DNA from 2 places in the Paraburkholderia sp. SIMBA_053 genome. Region 2 is predicted to be linked to the other one. Evidence: riboswitches for the same ligand, from Rfam matches in the RefSeq annotation. Region 2 holds a riboswitch; the other holds the start of a gene.

Region 1 (7,628 bases), on a different contig from region 2:
CATCCGTCTGATCCTGGCGGCGCCACGCAATGCCACCGGTCTCAGTGCTGCCATAGATTTCGAGCGGCGCGGCGCCGTAAGCCGCCGCATATTCGTGCGCGGCTTCGAGCGCGAGCGGACCGCCCGACGAGAAAAAAGCGCGCGGTGCGGGCGTCAATCCGGCGAAGCCAGGCAGCGCAGGCCAGCGCGATAACTGCGCGGGCGTCGACACGATCACCGCCGCGCCGCACTGCGCGAGTTGCGCTTGCAGATGCAGCGGTTCGATGCTGATCTCACGGTCGAATGCGCGGCCGGCGGCCAGCGGCCACATCACGCGAAACAGCAGACCGTAGATGTGATGATGCGGGACGCTCGCAAGCATCGTCGCGTCGCCGACCAGCGCACCCCACTGCTTTTCGAGCGTATGCACCTCGGCGTTGAACTGCGCGAGCGTTTTGCGAATCGGCTTGGGACGGCCGCTGCTCCCCGACGTATAGAGCGTAAGCGGTGCTTGCGGGTCGATATGTGTGCCCAGAGCTTGAGCGGCGTCGTCGTCGGCGGCGGCTTGCACATGCGGCGCCAGCGTGGCGTCGGTGAGCACGACGTCGTAAGCATCGGCGAGGTCGGCGAGATAGCCGGGCGTCGCGTTCGCAGGAATCACCGGCTCCTTGCCGCATGCGAACAGCGCAAATAAGGCGCAGGCGAAATCGAAGGGATCGTCGATACACAATGCGTAGCGTTGCGCGGCCTGCGATTGCACCGCCGCCCGCAGCGTCGCAACGCGCGCGCGAAACGCGGCGCGATCGAGCAGCAAACCGCGATCGCGGCATACGGGCGTAGCGGCAGCCGCTGTACTCAACGGAGTCGACAACAGGTCGTGCAACGCGATCATGCCGCCTCCGAACGTGCTGCGCGCGGCAGCACCACGAGGTAGCGCCATATGACCTCGGCGATCAGCAAAACACCGATCAGCACGTAAGCAATCGCGCCGTTATAGAGCGACCAGCTCGCGCGGCTCCAGTAGAGCGCGGTATAAGCGGAGAAAGCACCGTTCAGCAGAAAAAACACACACCACACCTGAGTAACGCGCCGCGTATGGCGCACTGCGCCCGGTGGCAGATCGGGGTTGCCGAGGCGCGCGAACTTTTCGATCATCGACGGCCCGTGCACGAGCGTCGCGCCGAACGCGATCAGCAGTCCGAGATTGACGAGCGATGGATACAGGCGCAACAACAGCTCGCTGTTGGTCCACACGATTGCCGCCGACGCGCAGCTCAGCAAGCCGACCACCGTCCAGTCGATTGCGGAGAGGCGGCGCAGCGATGTCGCGACCGGGCCGCTGCCGGCCCAGCGCTGCAACCACAGGATCGCGAACAGCATGCAGCCGACATAACGCGGCGTGTCCCACCGCCACGCGCACAGGATCAACGCCGGATAGGCGAGCTTCACCAGCACTTGCACGACTGCCTTGACCCAATGACGCCCGCCGGTGGACGAGGCGCCGGAAGCAGGCGCTTCAGTCGCAGCCGCCGGCGTTCCCGAGCGCACTGCCGGCATCAGCCTTGGGCCGCCAGCAGGGATTCGACAGCGCCGATCACGTCGCCGACCGTGCGCACCGACTTGAACTCTTCCGGCTTGATTCGGCGGCCGGTCATTTCCTGCAGCTTGATCGCGAGATCGACGGCGTCGATGCTATCCAGATCGAGGTCTTCGAACAGATGGGCGTCGGGCGTCACGCGCTCGGGCTCGATTGCGAAGTTCTCTTTGAAGATGGCGCGGATGCGTTCAAGAATCTCTGCCTCGGACACGATTTATTCCCCTTTTCTGTTGGTTTCGTTCGCAGCGTGCGCCGCTTCGCGCTGACTCTCGACCAGCGCGGCCAGCGTGCTGATCGAGCGGAAGTGTTCGCGCGTGCGTTCGTCGTTTGCCGCAATGGTCAATTGGTATTGTTTGCGCAGCACGATGCCGATTTCGAGCGCGTCGATCGAATCGAGACCGATGCCGTCGGTATCGAACAACGGCGCGTCGTCGTCGATATCGGCGGGACTCAGGTCTTCCAGATCGAGTGCTTCGATGAGGAGCTGCTTAATTTCCAGTTTTAAAGAATCCATAATCGAACAGGTGCTGAGTAATGTGTGCTTCGACGGCACTCGTCACGCTGCGCGCAGCGAGAGCCGGTGTGGTGTCGTCTGCCTTGAGCTGGTCCACGCCCAATGGTTCCAGCACGTTCACGCGCATGCGGAACGCTCGCGCGGGCACGTGGTACCAGCGCATCTGCTTCGTGAACGCGGGCGGATCGCAATCCATCAGCACAGGCACGATCGGCGCGCCGACCTTCAACGCCATATGCGCGAAACCGCGCGAAAACGCATGCAACCGGTTCGGCGCGGGGCTGCGCGTGCCTTCCGGAAATATGATCATCGTATAGCCCGCGGCCAGCTGCCTCGCGCCGGCCTCGACCAGTTCGGCGGGATCGACATTGCTGACATATTCCGCCGAGCGCACGATGCCCCAGAAACACGGATTGCTCCAGTGCGCGTTTTTCACGACGCAGCATGCATGCGGCGTGAGCGAGAGCAGCACCATCACGTCGAGATACGTGGGGTGATTCGCGACCACGATGGACGGCGTGCGTGCACGCAACGCATCCACGCCCGAGACTTCGAGCTCCATCACGCCGATGCGCTGCAGTACGGCGACAAGCGCGCGGAAGAACCAGTGGATCACGCCCGTCACCGCAAACTGTCGCGACGCGCGATGCGGCCACAGCCACGCGAGCGGAAACACGAGCACAGAAAATAGCACGCCGCAAATGCCGAACACGACGAACGCCATGCCGGTGGCGAAGAGTCGCCAGGCGTAATCAAGCCGCGCAGTCATGCCATCCCCAATGCCAGAGAGCGCCGGCGCCCTGCCAGGCCGCCGGCTTGCCGGTTTCGAGACAGTGCAGCAGCGCCTGGCTTTGCGTGGCGAAGCGCGTTTCCGCTTCGGCGGTATCGGGCGGTTGCGCCGCGCCAGTTGCACCTGTTGCCGCGCTGTGGCCCAGCGCTACGCATTTTTCAGCGGCTGCAACGGCCGCTGTGCTTCTAGCCGATGCTGCAGTTGCGGCCGTCGGGCCGGGGTCGCGCTGGCCGACTGCGCGCGCGGTGTCCCGGGCGACAACCGAGGATCGCGCGCACACGAGGTGGCCCAATGCGCCTTCGCTGCTCAGCAGAATAGCGATCGCGCCGCCTTGGACTTCGTCTTCAATGGTGCCGTATGCGGGATCTGCGGGCTCGTCCGCGTAGACGAGCAATACCGGCGACGCAGGCTGCGTCGCGAATTGCGCATAGGCTTCGAGGAGCGCATAGCCGAGCGTTTCGGGCCCGGCGGAGATCGCGCTCGCCGCCGAGCGGTCGCCGCGCGCAATGCCGAACACGCCCGTCATGGCGTTGAGCACCGAGAGGCTGAAGGCGGTCGGCGAGACGGGCTCGCCGGAACTGATCGCGCGGAGGATGTCGGTAGTGCGGCGCAATTCTCCGTGCCGCGAGGCGAACACGACGCGGGCCTCGTCGGCGCCGACACAATCGTGCGCAACCTTCAGCGCGACTCTGGACAGAGTGCTGAGACGCCGCCGCACGATCGGCTCGATAAAGCCGATGTCGGGTGCGGCAGAAGCGGCGGCAGGCCAGCTAGACCAGCGAGCGACCGGAATGGTCCAGTGCGGATCGGGCATATCGGTGTTCGCGCGTAGAAGCAGGGAGAGGTTGAAGCGCCTGACGGAACACGCAGCCTTCATAGCGTATGCGCGCCGCGCGGACCGGCAACTCCAGCCGCGGGTCGATCAGTCTTTTTGTAGGTTCACCGAAATTAACGGCACATCGGCCGGATTATTTAGGTGCCTCTGACAATCGACCTTATAAATTGGCTCCGGCTCCCGCAGTGGCCGGAATCATACTGAAGATTTTCGTTTAAATCAGCCAAAAAAGACGTATCCATCTGTATCCGTGTCGCGATTGCCACGGTGCCGTTCAGGCGATATTAGATTTCGCGGACGTTTCAAGGGACGCTTGGGAATCTACCTATGGCGGTGTGTTTTCCTGTCGGATTGCAGTGTTGCGCAACGCGGCTTACGTTGAAAGCAGCTTGAAACTTTCAATAAACTTTCTGCGAAGGCTGTTGCACTTCAATACATTCGTTTTGCCGGCCGATGCAAGGGTCGGCGCTGCGGCCGTCATGCCACGCCTGCTATAATCCGCCCCTCATTGGGGAGTAGCCGCCCCGCAGCGCGTTCGTCCGGCAAGCAGGCCGGGCTCGTGGAACGCGAACTCGCGGGGGCGCCTGTCAACAGACTTGGCCGTTACGGCCATGGCAGCCGCAGCCTCAGGCCTGGCGAGACCGATGACCCACACCCTGCCGCAATTGGGCCCGGCGTGTCGTGGGTCGTCGCTCGTTCAATCTCGGCCCAGGAATTCAAAACAACGTGATCCACGCTTTTCTCATTTCGACCGGAGCGGTCGCGCTCGCCGAGATCGGCGACAAGACGCAATTGCTGTCGCTCGTGCTTGCCGCGCGTTATCGGAAGCCAGTGCCAATTATTCTGGGCGTGCTGGCGGCGACACTCGTCAATCACGCGGGCGCGGGCGCACTTGGCGCGTGGCTCGGCTCGCTGCTCACGCCGACCGTGATGCGCTGGGCGCTGGCTATTTCGTTCATCGGCATGGGTTTGTGGATTCTCGTGCCCGACAAGCTAGCCGATGACGAGGCCAACACGAACCGCACCCACCTCGGCGTCTTCGGCGCAACTGTCGTGGCATTTTTCCTGGCGGAGATGGGCGACAAGACGCAGATCGCGACGGTGGCGCTGGCCGCGCGGTTTCACGATTTCTTCGGCGTGGTGGCCGGCACCACGCTCGGCATGATGATCGCCAACGTGCCGGCGATCCTGCTCGGCGACCGTTTCGCTCACCGTCTGCCGACCGGCGTCGTGCATGGCATCGCCGCCGTGCTGTTCGTCGTTCTCGGGACAATGGCGCTGTTCGGCGCAGGAATCTGAAGCGAACCGCGCGATCCGGGCGCCAGCCGGATTGCGCGCCGCCGCGCGTCACCGCCCTGTCACTGCTCCGTCACCGCTCCGTCACTGCGCGGCTTTCGCGCCGGACGCGGGCGCGGGCGCCATTGCCGATGCCGGGGCAGCGGCGGGCACAGGCGTTTCGTTCGGAGCGCCTGCGCCGGTGCCTAGCGGAATCTTGACCGTACGCACAACACCATTGCCGAGCGGGAAGTCTGCGAGCGCGCTGCGAGCGAGATACGGCATGGCCCTCACCAGCGACGACTCGCCGCCCGAATTGCGCGCGGTCACGTTGTAGACCTCCTTGCCGGTCGCGCGCTCCGTGATCCGAACACCGAGCAGATGCGTGAAGATCGGATAGCTCTGGTTCACGTATCCGGCGGGAAACGGTCCCCACGGCCCCCACGGATCGTACGGACGCCCCCACCCCCAGTAAGGCGCCGGCCACGGGTTGTAATAGACCGGCTCGGCCACTGTCACCACGTCCGAACGAATTCCATACGAGAGTCCGACCAGATAGCGCGCCTGCGCGCCGTCCACCTGGCGAAACGCGTGCGTGGCCAGTTCATTGGCGACGATGTGCTCATACGTGGTCAGTTCGAGATTGTTCCGCTGATCGGGTTCGCGCATGAACGCGTAGGTGCGCGTCGCGTCGCCGCCGCTCCAGTCGGAGAACGCGGTGACTTGCGTCGTCACATAAGTCGTGCAGCCGGACAGCAGCACGGTCAGCGCCGCCAGCAGCAGCATGGCGCGGCGCGTCCATCGATTCGTTTTCATGGTCTACCTCGTGAAGCGTTTGGGTCGGCTCGGGTTCGTATTGTACGTAGACCGTAGGCCAGGCCTCACGTTCCGGGCCCCGCCGCGTGGGCCTGTGTTTGTCTGGACGGCCGGTCGCGCGCCGGCTTTGCGGCGCGTTGGGAACGGTCGAAAGTTCGCTCCGCACGATTCGCCGAGGCTTTGTACAATGGCTCGACAAGCCCGGCTCACACGCCTTGTGCGCCGGCCGCTCGAGTCCCATCACTACAGAACGCCATGGCCGATACCGCAACGCCCAATGTGATCCGCCGCGCCGATTATGCGCCGCCCGCTTTCCTGATCGACACCGTCGCACTCGAATTCGACCTGCTGCCGGAACGCACGGTCGTGAAGAACACAATGCGCGTGCGCCGCAATCCGGACGCGTCGCGCGCCGCGCATCTCGAGCTAATGGGCGAACAGCTTGAGTTCGTCAGCGCTACGCTCGACGGCCAGCCGTTCGCCAACGCGCATGCGCACGAACACGGGCTGGTCCTCGACAATGTGCCGGAGAAGTTCGAGCTCACGCTCACGAACATTTGCAATCCGGCCGCGAACACCACGCTCTCCGGCCTGTATGTTTCGAGTGGGAATTTCTTCACGCAGTGCGAGGCCGAAGGCTTTCGCCGCATCACGTACTTCCTCGACCGGCCAGACGTCATGGCCACTTACACGGTTACGCTGCGGGCCAGCAAGGCCGATTACCCCGTGCTGCTGTCCAACGGCAATCTGCTCGAAGAAGGCGATCTGCCGGACGGCCGCCATTTCGCGCGCTGGGAAGATCCGTTCAGAAAGCCGAGCTATCTGTTCGCGCTCGTCGCCGGCAAGCTCGTTGCGCTGGAAGAGCGAGTAAAGACGGGTTCGGGCAAGGAAAAGCTGCTGCAGGTATGGGTCGAGCCGCACGATCTCGACAAGACGCGTCACGCAATGGATTCGCTGATTCACTCGATCCGCTGGGACGAGGAGCGCTTCGGGCTTGAACTGGATCTGGACCGCTTCATGATCGTCGCCGTGAGCGACTTCAACATGGGCGCGATGGAGAACAAGGGACTCAACATCTTCAACACGAAGTATGTGCTGGCAAACCCCGAGACGGCGACCGACACCGACTTTGCGAATATCGAGGCGGTAGTCGGCCACGAGTATTTCCACAACTGGACCGGCAATCGCGTGACCTGCCGCGACTGGTTCCAGTTGAGCCTCAAGGAAGGCCTGACAGTATTTCGCGATCAGGAATTTTCGGCCGACATGGCCGCCGGCGAGGCCGACGGCAGTGCCGAAGCCGCGCGCGCCACCAAGCGCATCGAAGACGTGCGCGTGCTGCGCCAGATGCAGTTCGCCGAAGACGCCGGACCGATGGCCCACCCGGTGCGTCCCGAAAGCTACGTCGAGATCAATAACTTCTACACGATGACGGTCTACGAGAAAGGCTCCGAAGTCGTGCGGATGTATCAGACGCTGTTCGGCCGCGAAGGGTTTCGCAAAGGCATGGACCTGTATTTCAAGCGGCACGACGGCCAGGCCGTGACTTGCGACGACTTCCGTCACGCGCTCGCCGACGCGAACGGCCGCGACCTCGCGCAGTTCGAGCGCTGGTACAGCCAGGCGGGCACGCCGCGGGTGACGGTGCGCACGCGTTACGACGCCGCGCAGCAGCGCTACAGCGTAACGCTCACGCAAGGTTATGGCGACGCGGCACCGGCCGCACGCGAAACGCAAAAAGGCCCGCTGCTGATTCCGTTTGCGATCGGCCTGATCGGCAAAGACGGAAAAGACTTGCCGTTGCAACTGGAGAGCGAGCCGA
Region 2 (7,628 bases):
AACTGGATATGCACGTAGTCAGGCGCGCTCGCGTCATCGCGATGGGTGCGAACGGTCGCGGACACGGTCTGCGGCGCGCCGAACAACGCCAGAGCCTGGTCGATCAGGTGCGGTCCGAGATCGAACAGCAGCCCGCCGCCGCGCGACGCTTCCTCGCGCCAACGCTGACGCACTTCGGGACGGAACCGGTCGAAATGCGATTCATAGTGCGTGAGGCGTCCCAACTCGCCGCTCGCGAGCAGATCGCGAACGGTCATGAAATCGCCGTCCCAGCGACGGTTGTGGAACGGCACGAACAGCTTGCCCCGCGCGAGTGCAATGTTGGCGAGCGTGCGAGCGTCGGCGGCGCTCAGCGTAACCGGCTTGTCGACCACCACATGCTTGCCTGCTTCGAGCGTACGGCGCGCGAGGTCGAAGTGCGTGTCGTTCGGCGTGGCGATAACCACGCAGTCGATCTCCGGGAGCGCGAGCAATGCGTCGAGATCGGCCACCACTTTCGCGTGCGGATAGTCGGCGAGCGCGGCCTCGGGTCTGCCGGTCGCGATGGCGGCGACGCTGGCGCGGCCGCAGTGCTCGATCACCGGTGCATGAAACGTCGCGCCTGCGAATCCGTAACCCATCAATCCAATTTTCAGCGATGCGGACATGCGTGTCTTCCTGCAAAAACGGCGCGCCGCTTTGCCACCGCGGCGGCGGCGCGCAACGCCGTCATTGTGGCATGGCCGGGACCGGGATTGCGCCGGCAGGCCAGGTGCCGAAGCTCTGCCATTTTTCCCAAAGCGGTGGGCGCCGGTTCAACGGCGGGATTCGTCGAGCGAATCTATCCGCCGATTTCATCCGTGTTAACATCGCTCCTCTCGCGCCAACCGAGGCGCGCCGGGCGAGCCTCGCAACGCGTGGCATGCATTCCCTGAGCGCGCGCCGCGCGGCATGCGCCGGCTTCGCGACCGGCAATACTGCGCTGCGGCGCCTCAGGCGCCGCTATCAAACGGCGTGTTCGAGTGCTCCGTCTGAACAGCCGCTTTTCAACCCGCACTACCCCATCCACAGACGATGTCCGCAGGCCTGAATCCCGCTCAAAATGAAGCGGTCCGTTACCTTGACGGGCCGTGTCTCGTACTCGCCGGCGCAGGGAGCGGCAAGACGCGCGTGATTACGCAGAAAATCGCGCACCTGATCGAGGCAAAGGGCTTCGAGCCGCGCCACATCGCAGCGGTCACGTTCACGAATAAAGCCGCGGCGGAAATGCGCGAGCGCGTGGGAAAACTGCTCGAAGGCAAGACGCTGACCACGCCCGGCAAGGAAGGCCGCAAAGTGCCCGTCAATCAGTTGACGGTGTGCACGTTTCACTCGCTCGGCGTGCAGATTCTGCGGCAGGAAGCGGAACACGTCGGCCTCAAGCCGCAATTCTCGATCATGGATTCCGACGACTGCTTCGGCATGATCCAGGAGCAGGTCGGCTCGACGGACAAGGGCTTTATCCGCAAGATCCAGTCGATCATTTCGCTGTGGAAGAACGGGCTCATCATGCCCGAACAGGCGATCGCGATTGCCGCGAATGAAGACGAGCACCAGGCGGCGATCGTCTATCGCAACTATGTGGCGACGCTGCACGCGTACCAGGCGGTCGATTTCGACGATCTGATCCGCCTGCCCGCCGAACTCTTCGCGAGCAACGAGCAGGTGCGCGATCGCTGGCAAAACAAGCTGCGTTATCTGCTGATCGACGAATATCAGGACACCAACGCCTGCCAGTATGAATTGCTCAAGCAACTGGCCGGTCCGCGCGCGGCATTCACGGCGGTGGGCGACGACGATCAGGCCATTTACGGCTGGCGCGGCGCGACGCTCGAGAACCTTGCACAACTCGGCAAGGATTTCCCGAAGCTGCATGTGATCAAGCTCGAGCAGAACTATCGTTCGACGGTGCGCATTCTCACGGCCGCCAACAACGTGATCGCGAACAACCCGAAGCTCTTCGAAAAGAAGCTGTGGTCCGAGCACGGCATGGGGGATTCGATCACCGTCACGCCCTGCAACGACGAAGAGCACGAAGCCGAGTCCGTAGTGTTTCGTCTGTCCGCGCACAAGTTCGAGCGCCGTGCGAATTTTCGCGACTACGCAATTCTCTATCGCGGCAACTTCCAGGCGCGCATTTTCGAACAGGTGCTGCGCCGCGAGCGGATTCCGTATGTGCTGTCCGGCGGCCAGTCGTTCTTCGATAAAGCCGAAATCAAGGACATTTGCGCGTATCTGCGGCTGATTGCGAATGCTAACGACGACCCCGCGTTCATCCGCGCGATCACCACGCCGCGTCGCGGTGTCGGTAACACGACGCTCGAAGCGCTCGGCTCGTTCGCGGGTCAAGCGAAGGTGTCGCTGTTCGAGGCGGTGTATATGGGCGGCATCGAAGCGCGCTTGTCGCCGCGTCAGATCGAACCGATGCGCGTGTTCTGCGACTTCATGCAGCGCCTTACCGACCGCGCCGAAAAGGACGCGGCCGGCACGCTGCTCGATGAGTTGATGGACGCGATCCACTACGAAGCGTATCTGTACGACGCATTCGATGAACGTCAGGCGCAATCCAAGTGGCAGAACGTCCTGGAGTTCATCGAATGGTTGAAGCGCAAGGGCACGAAGGCGGAGCCCCAAGGCTCGGATGAATCCGCTGGCTCGGGCAACCAGGAGGCAACCGGCTACGACACGGCGGACGGCTTTGGCGACACCGGCAAGAACCTGCTCGGCCTCATCCAGACGGTCGCGTTGATGTCGATGCTCGAAGGCCGCGAGGAAGACCCGGACGCGGTGCGGCTCTCAACCGTGCACGCGTCGAAAGGGCTCGAATATCCACACGTGTTTCTGGTGGGCGTCGAAGAAGGCATCATGCCGCATAGAGGCGGCGCGGACGACGAGCCGATCGACGACGCGCGCATCGAGGAAGAGCGCCGTCTGATGTATGTCGCGATCACGCGCGCGCAACGCAGTCTGCATCTGAACTGGTGCAAAAAGCGCAAGCGCGCACGGGAGACGGTGGTTTGCGAGCCGTCGCGATTCATTCCCGAGATGCTGCTGGACGACGCGCCGCCGCCGACGCCCGAAGAGGCGCCGATGTCGCCGAAAGACCGGCTCGCGAGTCTCAAGGCGCTGCTGCAGAAGCCTTGAATGCCGTGGTTAGCGCGTGCGTGGCAAGACCCCGCTGACCTCAGGTGCTTCACCGGTTTTCGTAGAAAGGCGCGCTACAGTGGCGCGGCTGGTCGGTCGCACGGTCATGTACCTTCGCGTATCTTTGCGCACCTTCGAGCATGCCAACTGGAGACCGCCGCATGACCTCGCCGACGCTCGCGCCATACACCCGCGCCCTCGAAGCCTACATCGACGCGAAAGACAACACGCGCGCGCAACGCATGCCGGATGCTTTCGCTCCCGACGCCGAGCTCACCATTTCTCTTGCAACGTCGACAATCACCTTCCCCGCGCGCACGGTCGGCATAGACGCGATCACGAAGACACTCGTCACCGACTTCGGCGCGACATACACGCGGTGCCGCACGTATTACTTGTGCGACTCGCTGAAGGTGCGCGACGGTGTGATCGATGCGCGGCCGTGGCTTGTGCTGATGCGTGAACCCGCGGCCGGCGCATTGCGCGTGGGCCACGGCGTCTACCGCTGGACTTTCGATAAGACGCCCGCTGTCAGCCGCTTTCATATTCACATCGCACGCATGGACGTCGTGCACGATGCGGATGGCGCGTTGCTCGACGCGTTGCAGGAAGGCTTGAGTTATCCGTGGCTTGCGCCGGCGGAATTGCACGCGCGTTTCACCGAGCTTGCGCGCAGGACGCCGGCGCTCTCGTTTGTCGATGCCTTCGCTCGTCCCGTCGGCGAGCGATAAGGCGCCACGCGCGCAAGAATCCGTCGAGCATAAAAAATCCCTGCCCGCGTGGTTGCGGTGCAGGGATTGAGTTGTCGGGCAAGCGGCGCGCAATTGTCTTTGCGCGCGACTAATGCACGCTACTTCGTGTTACTTCCCGTCACTTCGCGGCACTGACCATGTAGTCGACGGCGGCCTTTACGTCGGCGTCCGAGGCGTTCGAGCCGCCTTTGGGCGGCATCGCGCCCTTGCCGTGCAGCGCATAGTTGTAGACGGTGTCCATCGGCTCTTTCAGGCGCGCTGCCCACGCTTCCTTGTCCCCGAACTTGGGCGCGTTGAGCACGCCGGCAGCGTGACATGCCTGACACACCTGCTGGTACAGGGCCTTGCCCGCTTGCGATGCATCCGCGCTTTGCGTGGCGCCGGACGCGGGCGCTGCGGCTTGCGGGACGCTCGCCATTGCCGCCACCGCGGCGGCGGCTTGTGCCGCGCCCGCGTCGGAAGCGCCGGCGGCAGCCGTTGCACCAGAAGCGCCCGCCGCGACAGAAGCGGCCGCTGCGCCCGATGCCGGTTGCGCCGGTTCAGCGAAGCTCGCGCCCGAATTGTTCGCCATGTAGGCCACCGCGCGGGCGATTTCGAAGTCGCTGTAATCGTCCGGGCTCGTGCCGCCGCGCGGCGGCATGGCGCCTTTACCGGCGAGCGCCGTATGCAGCAGCGTGTCGAAGCCTTGGGAGATGCGTGGTGCCCAGTCGGCAGTATTGGTGAACTTCGGTGCGCCTGCCGCGCCGGACGCGTGACAGGTCGAGCACACCGCCTTGTAGACTTCTTCGCCGGTCTTGTAGACGCGCGGCGCGTTGGCGTCGCGAATGTCGACCTGAGCGATAGGCTTGATGCGGGCACTGACCTCGGCTTGGGAGAGACTGTCGGTGCCGGCGCCCGTGCGCGTCGAATTGTCGACGTAATAGGCCAGCAGAACGATGATGATGATCGGCACAGCAAACCCAGCGATGACCGCGGCGATGAGCTGTCCTGGGGTTTTGATCGGGGCTCCGTGTGGTGCTTCGCTCATGCTTGTCTCGTCTCCGTGGGTATGTGAGCGGTACAGCGCGACGGCAACTTCTTGTTCTTGATCGGCCACGGACGATTATAGACGCAAGCTTTCTGCGGCGGCGAGGGCCGCGGCGTGCTGTTCAGCAGGCGTTTACCCGCATCGCGCGAAGTCCTGCAAAGGTGCGCGAAACCACGGGAGACGGGCCCGAAGGCCGTCCGGTGGACGGTATGGCGGAAACCGGGTATCCTTTCGGTCTTGCTTTGGCGCCGCATCCGCTCAGTTTGCCGCGCTTTCGCGTTTCTTGTGTCAAAGCGCCCGTAGCTCAATGGATAGAGTACTGCCCTCCGAAGGCAGGGGTTGCTGGTTCGATCCCAGCCGGGCGCGCCAATAACATTGGCTCGGAATCAAGGGTTTAGGCAAACAACGCCTAAGCCCTTTTTTATTTCCCGCGCCCTCAATGCCGCGCCATTCGGCGCCTCATCCCCAGGCTTGTCCGCTGCGCTCACTCCCGCTAGAATCCCCCGGTCACTGGGGAGTAGCCTTCCTTCACGCATCGCATGAAGGAGAGCGCGTCAACATACTTGACCTGACGGGTCATGGCGCGTTCGACCGGGTCGGTTTGGCGAGACCATTGGCGCACTGCTTCGTTCTGGTCGGACGGGTGGCGGTGCGTCATTGGTTCGTCTAACGTCCGACCGCGGAGCCGCTGTGAAATCACGTTGTCCCCTACCCAATTTCCTCCTGCACCATGCGCCGCGCCGCGCGTTTCCCGTCGACGGGAGCCGTGCATGACCGGTCTTATCATCGAACTGGCCGTCATGCTGGTCGTCATTCTGGTGGCGGCCGAGCTTTTCACCAACGCGCTCGAACATCTCGGCGAGCGCCTCAAAATCTCGGAAGGCGTCACCGGCTCGCTGTTTGCGGCGGTCGGCACTGCGTTGCCGGAGACCTTGGTGCCGCTGATCGCAATCATCGGCGGCACGGCTGATCATGCCGTCAATGAGGAAATCGGTGTCGGCGCCATCCTCGGCGCGCCGCTGATGCTTTCCACGCTGTCCACCTTCCTCATGACGCTCGCGGTCCTGCGTTCACGCGGCATCGGCGGACGCGTCGCACCCGAACGCTCGGGTTTCACGCGCGACCTCAACTATTTCCTTTTCGCGTTCCTGCTGGCGGCGGCGGCCATGTATGTGCCGCACGAGCAAAGAATCGTCCGCGCGCTGTTCAGCATTGCACTCGTGGGCGTCTACGTCGCTTATGTGGTGGCGACTTTCCGCGCGTCGAACAGTCTCGTGGATGCGGGTCACGGCACGGAGGCGCCGGGCAAGATGATGCTCGCGCGCCTCGGCGTGTCGACCAACCTGGCGACGATCGCCGTCCAGCTCGTGCTCGCCGTCGCCTTGCTGGTGTGGGGCGCCGAAGGTTTCATCCATGGCGTTCGGGGCGTGTCCGAGGCGTTCGGCGTCTCGCCGCTGCTGCTCTCCCTGCTGATCATCCCGATCGCTACCGAACTGCCGGAGAAGGTGAACAGCATTCTGTGGATTCGCCGCGGCAAGGACACGCTGGCGTTCGGCAACATCACCGGTGCAATGGTGTTTCAAGGCACGTTGCTGCCGGCGATCGGCATCCTTCTGACGCCGTGGACGCCGCGAATCGAGGTTGTCACGGGCATCGTCATCACGCTAGCCGCGGCGGCGTGGCTGCGCGTCAACGCGCGGGAGCGCGGCGCGCCGGTGTGGGCGCTGCTCGTGTGCGGTGCGCTTTATGTGGCTTATCTGGCGATTACGCTGAGCCGCTAGGCGTTGCGCAGGCGCATGTCTCACGTAGCCCGGCAGATTCCCACGGCGCTGTAGGCGTTTCGGGCACCTCGCCGGGTGATTTACACAATGCGGGCAATCTGCGCCGCAGCGTGCGACCAGAAGGGCCACTACAGCTGTCGGCTGTCTCACACAGCCCGGGCGGGCCGCTGCGCGCAGCCCGCCAAGCCCACGCAGCCCTAAGCTCACGCAACCCTCGGCGCCCACGCCGCGCCGCCGAGCACCCCCCGCCCAGCCCTCTGCCCCGCGCCTCAAGCGTCCCGCAATGCATCGATTTAAAGGCTTTTCCAGTGCTAACTCTTGGAATCGCGAACGAGGGTGCAACGGCATAATTTCGACCATGTTCCATTGGCCTCGGTGCCCATCTGTCTGGTCTTGAGCGGCTCGCCGCATCAACCGCCATACGGGCCGAGACGCCGGCATTCATGTTCGGGTGATTCAAAATCGTGACTCTGAGACTTTTCGTGTACGGCGCCGGCGGCTTCGGCAAAGAAGTGATGGACGTCGCGCGCCGCCAGAACGCGGTGAGCCGGCGCTGGGAGCAGATCTGCTTCGTCGACGACATCCGCCAAGAGCGCACGTTCTACGGCACCCAGGTATTGCGCTTCAACGACGCGGAAGTCGCCGGACATCTCGACCAGGCCGAGTTCGTGATCGCCGTGGGCGAGCCGGCAGGCCGCGAAAAGCTCGGCAATAAGCTGCGCGAAGCCGGCGCCCGCCTGGGCCAGGTGATCGACGTCAGCTCGCTCGTCGCCGACACCGCATCGCTCGGCGAAGGTCTCCTGGTCACGCCGCTGTGCTCCATTTCCAGCGACGCGCAACTTGGCCGCAATGTTTGCGTGAACACCATGTCGATCGTCGGCCATGACGTACACGTCGGCGAAAACA

The links. A riboswitch is a leader RNA that binds a small molecule or an ion and turns the genes downstream of it on or off. The one in region 2 is predicted to bind manganese.
Region 1: it holds a riboswitch for manganese, as region 2 does, so the genes downstream of both, SB753_RS13575 (TMEM165/GDT1 family protein) here and SB753_RS21645 (sodium:calcium antiporter) in region 2, are expected to answer to the same signal.

What each region holds. Positions count from the first base shown of each region.
Region 1 is NZ_JAWRXU010000003.1:340,604-348,231, forward strand. It holds gene SB753_RS13545 (AMP-binding protein) at 1-871, opposite strand, end outside; gene SB753_RS13550 (membrane protein) at 868-1,536, opposite strand; gene SB753_RS13555 (acyl carrier protein) at 1,536-1,787, opposite strand; gene SB753_RS13560 (phosphopantetheine-binding protein) at 1,791-2,090, opposite strand; gene SB753_RS13565 (lysophospholipid acyltransferase family protein) at 2,065-2,859, opposite strand; gene SB753_RS13570 (beta-ketoacyl synthase chain length factor) at 2,843-3,694, opposite strand; yybP-ykoY riboswitch at 4,214-4,429, shown strand; gene SB753_RS13575 (TMEM165/GDT1 family protein) at 4,442-5,014, shown strand; gene SB753_RS13580 (DUF4136 domain-containing protein) at 5,096-5,806, opposite strand; gene pepN (aminopeptidase N) at 6,062-7,628, shown strand, end outside.
Region 2 is NZ_JAWRXU010000007.1:126,467-134,094, forward strand. It holds gene SB753_RS21620 (oxidoreductase) at 1-647, opposite strand, end outside; gene SB753_RS21625 (UvrD-helicase domain-containing protein) at 1,054-3,162, shown strand; gene SB753_RS21630 (hypothetical protein) at 3,324-3,893, shown strand; gene SB753_RS21635 (c-type cytochrome) at 4,033-4,941, opposite strand; tRNA gene SB753_RS21640 (tRNA-Arg) at 5,235-5,310, shown strand; yybP-ykoY riboswitch at 5,442-5,621, shown strand; gene SB753_RS21645 (sodium:calcium antiporter) at 5,712-6,722, shown strand; gene SB753_RS21650 (acetyltransferase) at 7,187-7,628, shown strand, end outside.